4 regions of the Paenibacillus sp. cl6col genome follow, and region 1 is predicted to be linked to each of the others. Evidence: riboswitches for the same ligand, from Rfam matches in the RefSeq annotation. Region 1 holds a riboswitch; each other region holds the start of a gene.

Region 1 (3,646 bases):
TGATTTTCAAACGAGCCAAAGAATTATATTTGGGTGGGTACACTTTCCAATATTTCCTCTCTCCTCTAGATGCTTTATTTGAAGGAACGATTACGACGGAACAATATATCCAAATGGATGAGGCATTTGTACAGACCGCATTTATGCAGTGGACAAGGGAGAAGGATGAGCGTCTCGTTGACTTGTGCCAACGATTCATGGAGCGTAAACTATATAAATATATTGAAGTCGAACAGATGGATGAAGATTTACAGGAACGATTGCGGGCAGAGTGGTCGCAGATTGGGCTTGATCCGAACTATGAACTTATGTTCGATTCTCCCTTCGACAAGCCCTATGATGTATATCGAAAGGGGGATGCCCGTTCACAGCAACATATTATGCTATGGGGGCGGGATCAGCAAATTGTAGAGCTGTCCAAGAAATCGGATATTGTACGTTCCATTAGCGGCATTCGCCGTGGAAAACACTATATCTATTTCCCAATGGACAAGCTTCTGGAAGTCTCGAATCACCTTACGGAAGATACAAGGCGTATGTTTATACGCCGCAATCATTAGATCGATTTACAAGAAAGAAAAAGGGGCGCATAAACGTGTTATTTGATACACATACGCATTTAGACAGCAGCAATTTTGATGAGGATCGCGATCAGGTTATCGCACGGGCCGTTGAACAAGGGGTGACCCGTATGGTTAACATCGGGTTCAATCGAGAGACGATCCCGACGACGATGGCGTTGGCAGAGAAATATGATTTTATCTATGCAGCCGTGGGCTGGCATCCGGTAGATGCGATAACGATGAAGCCGGAGGATATAGACTGGATCGCCAAGCTAACGGAGCATGAAAAGGTTGTGGCGATTGGCGAGATCGGACTGGACTATCACTGGGATACGTCTCCGAAGGATGTTCAGCACCGTGTATTCCGCGAGCAAATTGGGTTGGCGCGAGAATTGAAGATGCCGATCATTATTCATAATCGTGAAGCGCACGAAGATGTAATCCGCATCTTGCGCGAGGAGAAGGCTCACGAAGTAGGGGGCATCATGCACTCCTTCTCAGGTAGCTGGGAAACAGCGAAGATGTGCCTGGATATGGGCTTCTACCTTTCATTTGGAGGACCTGTTACTTTCAAAAATGCAAAACAGCCGAAAGAAGTACTTGTTAAGGTTCCGAATGATCGACTGCTTGTGGAGACGGATTCTCCCTATTTGACTCCTCATCCGTTCCGAGGCAAGCGCAATGAGTCCGCATATGTTCGTCTTGTTGCAGAGGTTGCAGCAGAGCTGAAAGGTATGGAATTTGAAGAATTTTGCAGAATGACGACTCAAAATGCAATGACATGTTTTGACATCGCGTGAAAACGGGCCAAAAACAAGTGAAAAAAAGACATTGGCCATAAAATAAGTGGATTTCATTATGAAAAACGGATTAAGTTACATTTTTTTAACCATTTTTCGCGAAAAACGGAATTGCTACTGTCTTTACAAGAAGATTGCAAACACGATATGATTTCTCACAGATGTTATTACACAATTCAATATTGTTCCAACTAATTCAGTATCGCTTAATCTCCATGAAGTGGAGAGCGGGGGAACCAGAGTGTGAACGACATGACATGAGTACATGTTCAATCACACGGATTAATTCCTTGGGGTGAATTAGGGACGACCGAGCCATGAGCCGGTTGGTTCCGATAGGGCGACTCTCAAGCCCGAACCCGACAGCTAACCTCGTCAGCGTACCGAGAGAGGGTTCCTCGCGTCCTGCACTGTTGACGTTTGGGTTTCTATTACGGAAGCCGCGAAAGAGTCTCCTCTTACGAAGGGCTTCTTTTGTTTACTCTCAAACATTCTTTTTTTTGAATAATGAGAATAAAGACGTCATAGGGTGTAAGAAATAGGAGGTGGGAGCAGCCAATACTGAAACGTTGGTACGGAGATTTCGGCATTGTCTTGAACGATTACATGCTCGTTTATGGCAAGTGAAGTCTCTCGTAAACATTCTTGAAATAGTCGCGTCAGATGGAATCATGCAGAGCACTCGACGGCGGGACTATGTAAGGAGGACCGAGAAATGGGACAGATCGTGAACAACGAAACCCATGAACCCCGATCATCCAGCATGTCACTCGCATTGCGATGGAAGCATGAAAATGTGCGTGTTATCACCGTTATTGCAGCTGTAGCAATCGTGATCACATTAATAGCAGTCTTGACTTGGTATAATGTAACGAAGAAGACAGTGGCTGTGCTCGTTGATGGACAAGAGCGTTCAGTCGAAACTCGCCTAGATACGCTTCGCAATGTTTTGGATGAGCATGCGATAGCGCTTGGGGCATACGATGTAGTATCGAAGCCGCTTGATGCAGAAATTGCTGATGGAGATCGAGTTATTATTGAACGCGCTTTGCCTATCCAAATTACAGCGGATGGGAAGAAAGAAACACAATTTACGACGAAGAAGTCGGTGCATGATGCACTGAGTTCGCTGCAAATCCAAGTGAACCCTGAAGATAAGGTATTCCCTTCTAAGCGTGCCTCTATTTCGAAGAACATGGATATTCGTATCGTCCGTGTCAGCAAGAAGATGGAAGAGCGTAAAGTGAAGGTTCCTTATCAAGTGGTGAAGCAGGCAGATGCTACTCTCCTTAAGGGGAAGACCAAGACGGTTCAAGATGGAAAAGAAGGCTTGGTTGTCCAGAAAGTACAGAAAACGTACGAGGATGGTAAGCTCGTATATGCGCAGATGGTCGACAAATCCGTTCATACAAAACAAGTGAATCAAGTGATAGCCTATGGAACGAAGAAGGAACCGGAAGTTGCTGTTCTGTCAGTGAACGCGCAGGAAGACGATTCTGACAATGTTTCCAGTGGCGACAAAGATTTTAACTATAAAAAAGTGCTGAAGAACGTTCAACTGACGGCGTATACGGAATCTGAGGGATCGGCTGGTGCGAAGACGGCATCTGGCGCAATAGTATCAGAAGGTCGTACTATCGCGGTTGATCCGAAGGTCATTCCGCTCGGCTGGTGGGTATATATCGAAGGGATTGGATTCAGACGTGCTGAAGATACAGGTGGCGCGGTCAAGGGGAAAATTATCGATGTATACTTCGACAGCAAGAAGGCGGTCAGCAAATTCGGACGCAAGAAGGGGTACACCGTATACGTGGTTGGCCCAGTAAAGCCGGAATCGAACTAACGCACAAGGTATGCAGCCATGTGTAATTAGGATATAGTAATGAATAATGATTTATGTCATGCTAAGAAGAGGGGACACCCTCTTCTTTTGTTGTTTATTTATGAATGGAGAGCATGAGAAGGATGCGGAATTAGGAAGCAGCCTTGTGGTGAGAGGAGCAAGCATATTGATACGTGAAGTGATAGTTGTAGAAGGCAAAGATGATACCGTTGCCATTCACCGTGCCGTTGAGGCGGATACAATTGAGACAGGTGGATCGGCGATTAATGATACAACGATAAAACGCATCGCATTGGCCCAAGAGCGTCGAGGGGTTATTATTTTCACGGATCCAGATCATGCGGGAGAGAAAATTCGGAAGACGATAGCAGAACGTGTACCTGGGTGCAAGCACGCTTTCCTGCCTAGACATGAGGCGATAGCCAAAGGGGATCTTGGTG
Region 2 (3,646 bases), on a different contig from region 1:
GAAGGACGTGTAAGGAATGAAAAAAATATTGAATCAACCGGAAACATTGGTTCGGGAAATGTGTAACGGTATGGTGCTTGCACATCCGGAACTGGAGTTCATCAGCAAATACAAGATTGTCAAGAAAAAAATCGTGAATGAGAACAAGGTTACGTTGATCAGTGGCGGAGGAAGCGGTCATGAACCAGCTCACGCTGGATTTGTTGGACAAGGCATGCTCGATGTAGCTGTATGCGGTGATGTATTTGCATCCCCCTCACAAATTCAAATTTATCAAGCGTTAAAGGCCTCTGCAAGCAAGAAGGGAACGCTGCTCATAATTAAGAACTACAGTGGCGACATTATGAACTTCAAAAATGCGTCGCATCTGGCCAAAGAAGACGGAATTCAGGTCGATTATGTCAAAGTGGACGACGATATAGCTGTAGAGGACAGTCTATACACGGTTGGCCGCAGAGGTGTTGCAGGCACAGTGCTCGTTCATAAAATTGCAGGTGCGGCCGCTGAAGAGGGCTTGGAGCTTGCAGAAGTGAAGGCGATTGCTCAGCACGCGATCGACAACACAAGAAGTATTGGATTCGCGCTTACCTCATGCACAGTTCCAGCAAAAGGAACACCAACGTTCCAGTTGAATGACGATGAGATCGAGTACGGCGTAGGAATTCATGGGGAGCCTGGCATTCGTCGAGAGAAGATCGCTTCTGCTAACGAACTGGCGAAGAAAATGGTTGCGGATTTGTTCCGTGACATGAAGATTACAGCAGGCTCTAAGCAGGAGCTAGCCGTGTTGATTAACGGATTTGGCGGATCTCCGCTGCAAGAATTGTACTTGCTGGCGAACGCTGTAGTTCGGGAGATTCATGCACAACAAATTACTCTTGTCAAAGTATTCGTAGGCAACTACATGACAAGTATCGATATGGCTGGCGCGTCGGTGTCGATTATCCGCTTGGATGAACAGCTTAAGCATTATCTTGAAGCAAGCTGCAATACGCCAGCGCTGCAGGTGAGTGGTTCATTTGAACCAATCCATCCTGAGGAGATGTCCGAAGCAGGAACTGCGAGCAACGAGGTATCCTTCACAGTAGAGACGGACGAGGCCTTCTCGAAGGTCGAACATAATGTGTTCACGGTTAATAACCTGATCTATCTAACAGACAAGATGAGCGAAATCATCATTGAAAATGAGGTTCCATTCTGCGAGTTGGATTCACATGCAGGTGATGGCGACTTCGGTATGAGTGTGGCGAAGGGCTTCAAGCAATTGAAGAGAGAATGGCATGACATCATTGAACATCATTCAGACAACATGGGCAGCTTCCTCCATGCTTGCTCGTTAGTTATTATGGAGCATTGCGGCGGCGCTTCCGGCCCAATCTGGGGTTCAGCATTCCGTGCTGCCAGCAAGTTCGCGGGCGAACGCGTAGAATTGACCGTTTCTGAATTTGCACAAATGATGCAAGCAGTTGTTAAAGGCATTCAAGACACGGGCGAGCGCTCATTCGGAAGAGGAGCTGTAGTTGGGGATAAGACACTTGTCGATGCGTTGGCTCCATTTGCAGATGCGTGGGTACAGAGTGCGTCTGAGGGCGATGACGTGAAGACTGCTTCTGTGAAAGCGGCAGAGGCTGCTGTTCAAGGTGCAAAGTATACAGAGACAATAGTAGCTCGTATGGGAAGAGCGGGTACGGTTGGCGAACGGAGTCTTGGCTATCCTGATGCTGGTGCCTATGCGCTTGGCGTGATTTTCACAGCGTTGTCCCAAGTGATCAAGTAAGAAGCGAGCGGATTAGGATTAGATCAATTTCCGACCAAATGGAATACTAGAAAAGTAGAACCGGAGTGCAGTCTAGCATACTCCGGTTCTTTTCGTTTGGAAGATATTATAATTAATTACAATATATTTGAAATGATCTCCTGTATTATCCGTGTTAGGATCGGAAACGTACCACAAAACAAGCCGAAGCTCATCAGAGCGCGGGGGAACCGATTCATTGGGGTGAAGTCGTATAGCGACAGGGGAGTCCACTTTAACCCGAACCCGACAGCTAACCTCGCAGGCTGCAAAGGGAGAGATGTACAGGATGAAGAAGACATTTAAGAAAGTTGTAATTACAAGTGCGATTGCATTGGCACCGGTTATGGCGGTGAACTCTGCTATGGCAGCACCCGTTAGCCCAGTGCAACAGCCGAATCCAATGATGAACTCGAATTGTTCAAACCTGGGTATGAATATGGACTTTGATAAAGTATTCCAAGATAACTCGGAATTGAAGCAAATCTTGTCCAAATGGATGGAAGCCATTCAAAAAGAGATTGGGAATAAGCCAATCGTTCCGCCTCCCGTTCAAAAGCCAGAGGTGGACAAGCCGGAAGTAAATAAACCAGAAGTTGAAAAGCCAGAAGCAAACAAACCTGAGGTAGAGAAGCCAGAAATCGAGAAACCTGAAGTTGAAAAGCCTGAGGTTAACAAACCAGAAGTAAACAAGCCAGAAGCTGAAAAACCAGTAACACCTGGTGACAATAAACCAACTGCGCCGCAAGACAACAACAATGCGAACAGTGACTTCGCTAGCCAAGTTATCGATTTGGTGAACCAAGAACGTGCGAATGCTGGTTTGCAGCCATTGAAATCCGATGCACAATTGAACAAAGTTGCGATGATCAAGGCGAAAGACATGAACGATAACAACTACTTTGACCATCAATCTCCAACACTTGGCTCCCCATTTGATCTGATGAGAGCACAAGGTGTCAATTTCAATACTGCTGGCGAGAACATTGCCAAAGGCCAACGTAATCCGCAAGAAGTAATGAACGCATGGATGAACAGCGATGGACACCGTAAGAACATCCTGAACTCCAGCTTCACCTCCATCGGTGTTGCATACTACAATGGCGTGTGGGTACAATCATTTACAGGCTAACGAGTTAAGTATGTAGATATCACATCAAGAACCTGCAGGTAAGTGCAGGTTCTTTTTTTTGTATTTAATCAGGCGCTCTACAAGAGAATAACGAGGAAATTAACAGAAATGAAGTTGATCTTATATGTCTCTGTTGAAGACCGGATTCAGTTTCTTTTCAATGTTATACCAATTGTGCCATTCTGTTGTTGGATCGATGAATTCTCTCATTGCTGCACGCAACCATACAGATCGAGCAAAATTTTTAACATTTATGCGTCTACAGCGATAAATCACTTTGTCTTCATTGGGCAGCTCAGCCTGCATAAGCCACGCGCAATAGGACGTGAACGACAACTTATTAAGCTCAAGCATTGACACGACGGCTGTCGCCATGCGTTCATCTTCCTCTGTTCGCAAGATATGATTCGCATGAAGAAGCATGTGCTCAATGGCACTGAGAAGCTTCTTGCATTCCTCTGGGCCAATGTGTGGACTGCGTACACAAGCAGCCATGACATCTGCGATGTGAGCTGGAGAATGAGCCCATCCTTTAACTTCTACATAATCGCGATAATCGTTCTCCTGCATGCAATAATCAACAACTCGCTTCGCAATGTGTTCATATAAAGGCTTGCTTATATAAGGCTGTTGTTCATCACGCTTCAGAAGCAGTGCGAGTAAGAGGGCGGAGAATGTACGTTGGAAGACCGAATCGTTCTCAGCAGTCCCAATTCCTT
Region 3 (3,646 bases), on a different contig from region 1:
GGCCTATGCATAAGCTTTTCTCACCTTTACACTTCTACTATGCATGTTCTGGTTGACATCCCACTGTGACCCATGTCACATTAGCGTATGAATTATGACAATGGTTTCGCAAATTTTCAGAATATTAGCAAGAAGTTACAAGTGAACATCCTAACAATTATAGTCGATGAGATTATTTCCCTACCGTACTAGGTAAGTGGAAGGGCATATTTCTACCACCCCAAGGACATAACAAGAACATTGAACTGTTTATGGAATGGGGGAATGGCGCTATGCAACATTGTCGAATCTGCTTATCTGTATTATCCCTTTGTTTGCTCTGTATTACTGGCTGCTTCCATCGTTCGCAGGAAGCAACGCCTCCCATACCCAATCTTCCACCAAGCAAGCCAAATCAGTCAGAATCGATCCATTCATCAGCAGACAGTCTGTGGAGACAAGATCGCACTCATCCAGTACCACGTATCTTCAAGGCAGACTCTGTAAACATGCATTCCCCACATGCTAAGGGGAAGCAAGAGAATGCAGCTTCATCGGATCATCTTGAGATGCCTAAATTCACCATATCAGCTGAGCATAAAGAGCGTGATAATCAGAAAAGTCAGAAGAGACTGGAGTCGCAGCAGGCAGAGTCAGAATCTAGCCAGCAGAAGCAGCGTTCTTCCTCTTCGAATGAACGCCAGCACAAGTGGCAGAAATCAACCCCGTCGCAATCTGCGGCGCAAGCTTCACAATCATCCCGCTCCAGCATGCATAAGATGAAGAAACAGCATCTCACGATTGCGGAACTACGGTTGAAATACCCACATATCTTTAAATTGAATGCGAAGCAGCGTCATGGAGAACGACAAGTTGCGCTCACCTTCGATGACGCACCGGATAACCGCATTACGCCGCTTGTATTGGATATATTGAAGGAGCACAATATCCGAGCCACTTTCTTTCTTGTTGGCTCTCGTGCCAAGGCTTATCCAGGACTCGTCGAGCGGATGGTGCGCGAGGGGCATGTGATCGGTAATCATTCGTACAATCATCCGTTGCTGACAAAGCTGACGCTTCCAGCTTTTGAACACCAGGTGAAGGATACTGAACGCATTATCGAGCAGTCTACCGGATATAAGCCTCGATACTTCCGTCCGCCATATGGAGAAATCAACGAAGAGCAATTGCGCTGGGCAGGAGATAATGGATACATGGTCGTCAATTGGGATGTAGATACAAACGATTGGCGTGGATTAACCGCTTCACGTATTTTGCAAAATGTGATGCGTGGGGTACGCCCAGGTTCCATCGTATTGCAGCATGCCAGCGGAAGCACACAAAATGGGTATCTGCATGGAACCGTGAAAGCACTCCCATCAATTATTCAGCAGTTAAGGGAGCGGAAATATGAATTCGTCACCCTGCCTGATCTACTCCAAGATCAGAAGGAAAAGAAGGAATAAGAAAACAAGCCCCGCCATAATGGCGAGGCTTGTTGTTCAATTGCTATTGTAAGTATTCATCTACATCTATATATAATAGTAGATATTATTTCAACACATATACTTTAACGTCTTGCACGCCGAATGTGTTGCCTGTCTTCTTGCTTACCGGTACAAATATGTCAACCTTTTTCCCCTTGATTGCACCGCCTGTATCCGTAGCTACAGCAACCATACCGCCTGTCGGTAAGTGTTTGAAATCATATCCCGTAATATACAATTTCGTACCAAGCGGAATCACTTTTGGATCGACCGCAACTGTACCTAGTTTCAATGCATTACCCAATGCATCTACTGCGCCCCATTTGCCATTTTCACTCGGATGAGCTGTGTAGGCTGTTGCACGCATGCTTATCGTTTTCTTGTATGTCGCTGTACGTCCAGAGGACAATTGAACTACATTTTTAGGAGCAGCTTGTTGTACTGCTGCTTTCTGATTATTCGAAGCCGTTTTGACTGCCTGTTCGTCATTTTTTGCTACACCCAAAGCATTATTGACTGGCATCCCTTCCAATACCGACTTTTGAACAACAGGGCTTGGAAGTTCGATGGAGAGTCCACCATACAGATTTTTCGGATTAATTGTCGGGTTTGCCGACAATACGGATTCAACACTCATGTTGTAATTCTTAGCAATTGAATAGAACGTTTCTCCTTCTTTTACCGTATAGGGCTCAGCCTGTGCCGGCAAAATTTGAAGAATGGACGCAAGTCCAAGTAAAGCTGCTGTAATCGTTAGTGTAATTCTTTTACGCATATGTTTTGTTTTCCTCCTGTGCATTAGCCTGCGGGGTTAGTTGTCGGATTCGGGTCAAGGAGTTCCCCTACGCCATTCCAAGTTGCGGAATAAGCGATTCACCCCAAGGTGTTCTCGTAATATCGAACACCGGTCAATAATCCCCCGTACGGGTGTGTCGTTTCGGCTCGGATTGCATCATATCACAATTTTGTAACCTGTGCGCAGGAATATGATGGTAACTCTCTGGAACCCGCGCCCCCCAATGGATTGAAGCTTCAAATTTTTTTTATTTCATAACAAATTTGTAATCAGAGATGACATTTTTGTAATCTTTCTGTTTCCATCATAGCACATATTTCAGATTTGTAAACGAAAACGCTTACATAATTCAGCAAACAACAATAGGCACCCCCTAAGGATGCCTATTCGAACACCTATATATTTACAATACCTCTTTACAATACTCTGCTTAGAAAATCCTGCGTTCTAGCATGCTTAGGATGGTTAAATAATTGGTCTGGAGAACCTTCCTCCACAATATTGCCGCCATCCATAAACAAAATACGATCGCCCACTTCACGTGCGAAGTTCATCTCATGAGTTACGATTACCATCGTCATTCCCTCTCCGGCGAGTGATTTCATGACCTCAAGCACTTCGCCGACCATCTCTGGATCAAGCGCTGATGTCGGCTCATCGAACAGCATCACATGCGGCTGCATAGCAAGTGCTCGCGCAATCGCGATACGCTGCTTCTGTCCACCGGACAATTGTCTAGGGAATGCCTTGGCCTTATCCGCCAAGCCAACCTTACCAAGCAGCTCCATTGCTAGTTTATTTGCTTCAGCTTCTGGCACATGTCTCACCTTTATTGGAGCAAGGGTAATATTTTGCAGCACGGTCATATGGGGAAATAGGTTGAACGATTGGAATACCATCCCCATTTTTTCACGTGTTTTGTTAATGTTGTGCGACTTGTCAGTGATGCACTGATCCTCGAATCGGATATCCCCTTGTGTCGGAGTTTCCAGCAAATTAATGCAACGAAGGAGAGTACTCTTTCCGGATCCGCTAGGGCCTATGACTACAACCACTTCACCACGATCAATAGAGACATTTACCCCTTTTAAAATCTCCAATTTATCATACGATTTATGCAAATTTTGAATTTTAATCATGCTCGCTCAACTTCCTTTCCAAACGTGCCACCACTTTCGATAAAGTGAAGGTTAGAATGAGATAGATACACGCTGCTCCAATCAGTGGTCCCATCGCTGAATAAATTTTGGCACGAACGATATTTGTCTCAAACATCAAGTCTGCAATCCCGATGGTGCTGACAATTGAAGTCTCCTTAATAATCGTAATAAATTCGTTGCCGATCGCCGGAATAACATTGCGGAACGCTTGTGGAAGTACGATC
Region 4 (3,646 bases), on a different contig from region 1:
TCCGTGGAATCCTGGATTGGACAGGGTGTCCGCCTGTGTAGCAACTGCAATTGCAGTCGGTACTAGAATCAATATCGGATGCACCAGCAAGGTAACCGCCAGCAGTTTCATCTCCTTACTTTCCAGCTTGCGGCCCAAAAATTCAGGTGTCCGTCCGACCATGAGACCGGATAGGAATACGGCGATCATGACGTACAGCAGCACGTTCATAAATCCAGCACCGACGCCGCCGAATACGGTATTCAGCATCATATTCGCCATCGGGATCAAGCCACCGAGTGGTGTCAGCGTGTCATGCATATTATTGACTCCGCCCGTCTCCGATGCAGTCGTAACGACCGAATACAGTGACGATTGCACAACGCCAATGCGCACTTCCTTCCCTTCCATGCTGCCTGTTCCACTTAATCCTGCTGCGTTCAGCACAGGATTGCCCATATGTTCGGCCGTAAGCGATGATCCGAGCATAATGAGGAACAAGATCGCCATGGAGACGAACAGCACTCGCCCTTCCTTCTTGTTGCCGACCATGCGGCTGTAGGCAAACGGCAGCCCCGTGCACAGCATCAGCATGAGTAAAATATGAATTAAATTCGTCACACCGTTCGGATTCTCGTATGGATGTGCGGAGTTCGCTCCAAAGTGGCCGCCGCCATTGTTGCCAAGCTCCTTAATCGACATCATAGCTCCTACAGGGCCGAGCGGAATGTGCTGCTCTGCTCCTTCAACGGTTACTGCACTTTCCATTGGACTTAAGGATTGCGGAACCCCATTCCAGATGAACAGTACACTGGCAGCGATCGCAATAGGCAGGAAAATGCGCGTAATCGAACGCACAAGGTCTGCCAAGAAGTTGCCGAGCGGCTTGCCAGTCAAACCGCGAATAATCGCCATTACTGCCGCAAGCGCAGTAGCAGGTGACGTAAACATCAAGAAAATAATGCCCGTCATTTGTGACAGCGGAGACAGTCCACTTTCACCGCTATAGTGCTGCAAGTTCGTATTCGCCATGAAGCTGATCGCCGTATTGAATGCTACTCCCGGTTCCATGCCAGGAATGCCATTCGGATTCAACGGCAATACCCCTTGAAGGCGGAATATTGCATACGTCACCACAATCATTAGCACGTTCGTGGCAACTGCTGTAAAGGCGTATGCCTTCCAGCTTTGCGATTGATCCTTAATGCCGAAACACTTAAATAAAAAACGATCTATCGGACCAAATACAAGGTCCAACGGTCTTGGAGCTCCGCTATTATCAAACACCCCTGCCATATATATTCCGATCGGACGCGCTATCGCCAAGGCAAGCAATAAGGTAATTCCAATGGCGATCCATTCGATTGCACTCATTGTTCCGTTCCACCCTTCTCTAATGTACAAATATCAACAATCACTCTGCCCAAACTAAAATCGTTCCGGCTTGACTAAGGCATATAACAAATAAATGAACAGCGCCGTAATCAAGGTGAATAACACGATCATCATGAGCGATCACCCCGTTCATCCACTTCCGCCTTGCACCAATGGAGAATGCCCATTACGCTTAGTCCAAGCAGTGCGAGAAGAATCATCATGACTGCATCAAACATAGTCCCTTCCTCCTCCTGAATAAGGTTCTCATCTCTCCAGGCAATGCTGCCGCGATCCCGCTCCTACCAAGACTTCTCGCTCTGTAGGAACGCGCAGGCAACACAAAAAGCCACACGGAAAGAGGGACCCTTTCCGTGTGGCTTTTTTCGCGCGTCGTCAAATAAACGTGCGCGTAATGTTCCACGACGAAATAAAGGCTGCCTCCTTGGACGCTTACGAGGTTAGCTGACGGATTCGGGCGCGAAGAGTCGCCCTACCAGCCAGGAACGGATTCCTGTGCCGGATTCACCCCTTGCGCGAACTGCAGATGTACAGCTGGCGCACTAACATTGGTTCCCCCGTTCCCATGAATGGGATTCAGCGGTGAGCATTGCCTATATGGATAAATTAGATGATATCTGATAGTAAAAATGAAACTTGATCCGATTGCGTATAAATGACGTAATTTGCACCAAGCAATCGGTAGATCGACTGCGGATGATGACGCTTCGTCACGATTGTGATCGGATCCGTCGTCCATTGCCGGCATATTTGAAGCAGCCGGCAGGAAAGCGCAAAGCTCTGTTCAAACACATAGATTCGGCCAATCGGGACATGAGGGACGGCCCACGCCTTCGGCTCCGTCGTATTGATTCGGCATATGGAATGAACGCCAATACCTTCCAATCGCTTTGCCAATCGCCCATTATGGGCAATTCCCGCCACCGAATATCCTGCTCCTTTCAACTGACGTATGAATTCAATCCCCGTCTCACAGCCTGCGAACACTGTAATGACCCGGTCCGCATCGTACATATCCAGTTCCTCCTGTTCATCTGTCCGAAGCCCTACTTGCAAGAAAGAGGTGCGTCGCCATATGATCAGGCGCGCCTCTCCCGTACGCTTACGAGGTTAGCTGACGGATTCGGGCGCGAAGAGTCGCCCTACCAGCCAGGACAGTAATCCTGTGCCGGATTCACCCCATGCGAACGGTGGCTGCTGACTGTCCACTCAGCTCCATTCACTTGATTGGTTCCCCCGCTTCCGCTTCCTGCGGAATTCAGCGATTGAGACGCAACGGATAACGTTGTTGTTGCTGAACTGAATCTTACGCCTTTCCCCCTCCTGCTGTAAATGAAATGAAAACCATAATTTCTCCATTTCCGGGCAATTGTGATCAACTAATCCCATCTTATCTCCCATTACAGCATCATTACCTCGCAATTTCTCAACTTTGCTTATGCGGCGATGATTTCATGAGAAAAACAAAGAAATTTAAATAAATACCTGTATGTAAACGCTTTGTTTGACCATTTGTTTGGATTTCCTGGATTGGATTCTATTTACAATCTCTATTCCAAAAGGTAGGATACGCACAACAACTGAGACGCTGCTTGCAATCGATTTCGATCTGCACGGCAGATATTGCATCTCATCGAGAGGAGGCACGATATGCAAGACCTAGAACTTGCACAATTACTAAGTCACAAGCTATCTGAACACTGGGGAAAATGGAGCGAGCAGCATGGAGACAGAATCTTTCAACCAGAAGAGATGGACGTTCATCTTGCTTCCGACCTTGTTTATATTCGACTTCAACCGCGTGAACAGCTACTCGACAGTACGGAACACAACTATAGCGGCAGCACTCGTCTACGAGCTCACAAGGCGATCTCCCAATGGGAAGTGCAGCAGCGTGGAATCATGTGGGATACGATCATTCCTCGTGCATGGGGAGTAAGCGTTATGCGCATGTGGCTCGATCTACCCCTGGTAGGCGGAACCACGCTTGACGTCATACAACTGGAGCCACATTCAAGCAGGAAGCTATGTCTCTCCCCTTGAAACCAATTTATAGAGAGCTGTAATCGATAATCAAGTTTCTGACGATGCGCAGGCATACAACTGCGCATCGTTCTACCCCGTTTACCCAAACGTGATACTTGTTCAAGTTCCTTCTTGCCCGAATCCTATCACTCGATAGCCATTAAAAAACAGCCCTCCTCTTGCCCATGCAAGTGTCAGACTGTTCACTTCGTTATGCTTGATTGGCATAGGACAGTTGATGTGCATC

What was found. Region 1 has a riboswitch for cyclic di-AMP ahead of BLS15_RS27555 (3D domain-containing protein). Riboswitches for the same ligand answer to the same signal wherever they lie in the genome.
Region 2: another riboswitch for cyclic di-AMP. It lies ahead of BLS15_RS21565 (CAP domain-containing protein); the one in region 1 lies ahead of BLS15_RS27555 (3D domain-containing protein).
Region 3: another riboswitch for cyclic di-AMP. It lies ahead of BLS15_RS06520 (3D domain-containing protein); the one in region 1 lies ahead of BLS15_RS27555 (3D domain-containing protein).
Region 4: another riboswitch for cyclic di-AMP. It lies ahead of kdpF (K(+)-transporting ATPase subunit F); the one in region 1 lies ahead of BLS15_RS27555 (3D domain-containing protein).

Annotation. Positions count from the first base shown of each region.
Region 1 is NZ_FNAZ01000018.1:48,981-52,626, reverse strand. Features, by position in the region: gene BLS15_RS27565 (HD domain-containing protein) at 1-560, shown strand, start outside; gene BLS15_RS27560 (TatD family hydrolase) at 596-1,363, shown strand; cyclic di-AMP (ydaO/yuaA leader) riboswitch at 1,557-1,760, shown strand; gene BLS15_RS27555 (3D domain-containing protein) at 2,079-3,206, shown strand; gene rnmV (ribonuclease M5) at 3,373-3,646, shown strand, end outside.
Region 2 is NZ_FNAZ01000009.1:69,221-72,866, forward strand. Features, by position in the region: gene BLS15_RS21555 (glycerol dehydrogenase) at 1-13, shown strand, start outside; gene dhaK (dihydroxyacetone kinase subunit DhaK) at 17-1,777, shown strand; cyclic di-AMP (ydaO/yuaA leader) riboswitch at 1,949-2,078, shown strand; gene BLS15_RS21565 (CAP domain-containing protein) at 2,085-2,927, shown strand; gene BLS15_RS21570 (DUF2785 domain-containing protein) at 3,048-3,646, opposite strand, start outside.
Region 3 is NZ_FNAZ01000002.1:518,532-522,177, reverse strand. Features, by position in the region: gene BLS15_RS06525 (polysaccharide deacetylase family protein) at 273-1,445, shown strand; gene BLS15_RS06520 (3D domain-containing protein) at 1,531-2,241, opposite strand; cyclic di-AMP (ydaO/yuaA leader) riboswitch at 2,251-2,419, opposite strand; gene BLS15_RS06515 (amino acid ABC transporter ATP-binding protein) at 2,679-3,401, opposite strand; gene BLS15_RS06510 (amino acid ABC transporter permease) at 3,394-3,646, opposite strand, start outside.
Region 4 is NZ_FNAZ01000008.1:93,521-97,166, forward strand. Features, by position in the region: gene kdpA (potassium-transporting ATPase subunit KdpA) at 1-1,344, opposite strand, end outside; gene kdpF (K(+)-transporting ATPase subunit F) at 1,408-1,488, opposite strand; cyclic di-AMP (ydaO/yuaA leader) riboswitch at 1,789-1,966, opposite strand; gene BLS15_RS20320 (hypothetical protein) at 1,981-2,388, opposite strand; cyclic di-AMP (ydaO/yuaA leader) riboswitch at 2,459-2,648, opposite strand; gene BLS15_RS20325 (hypothetical protein) at 3,025-3,417, shown strand; gene BLS15_RS20330 (hypothetical protein) at 3,611-3,646, opposite strand, start outside.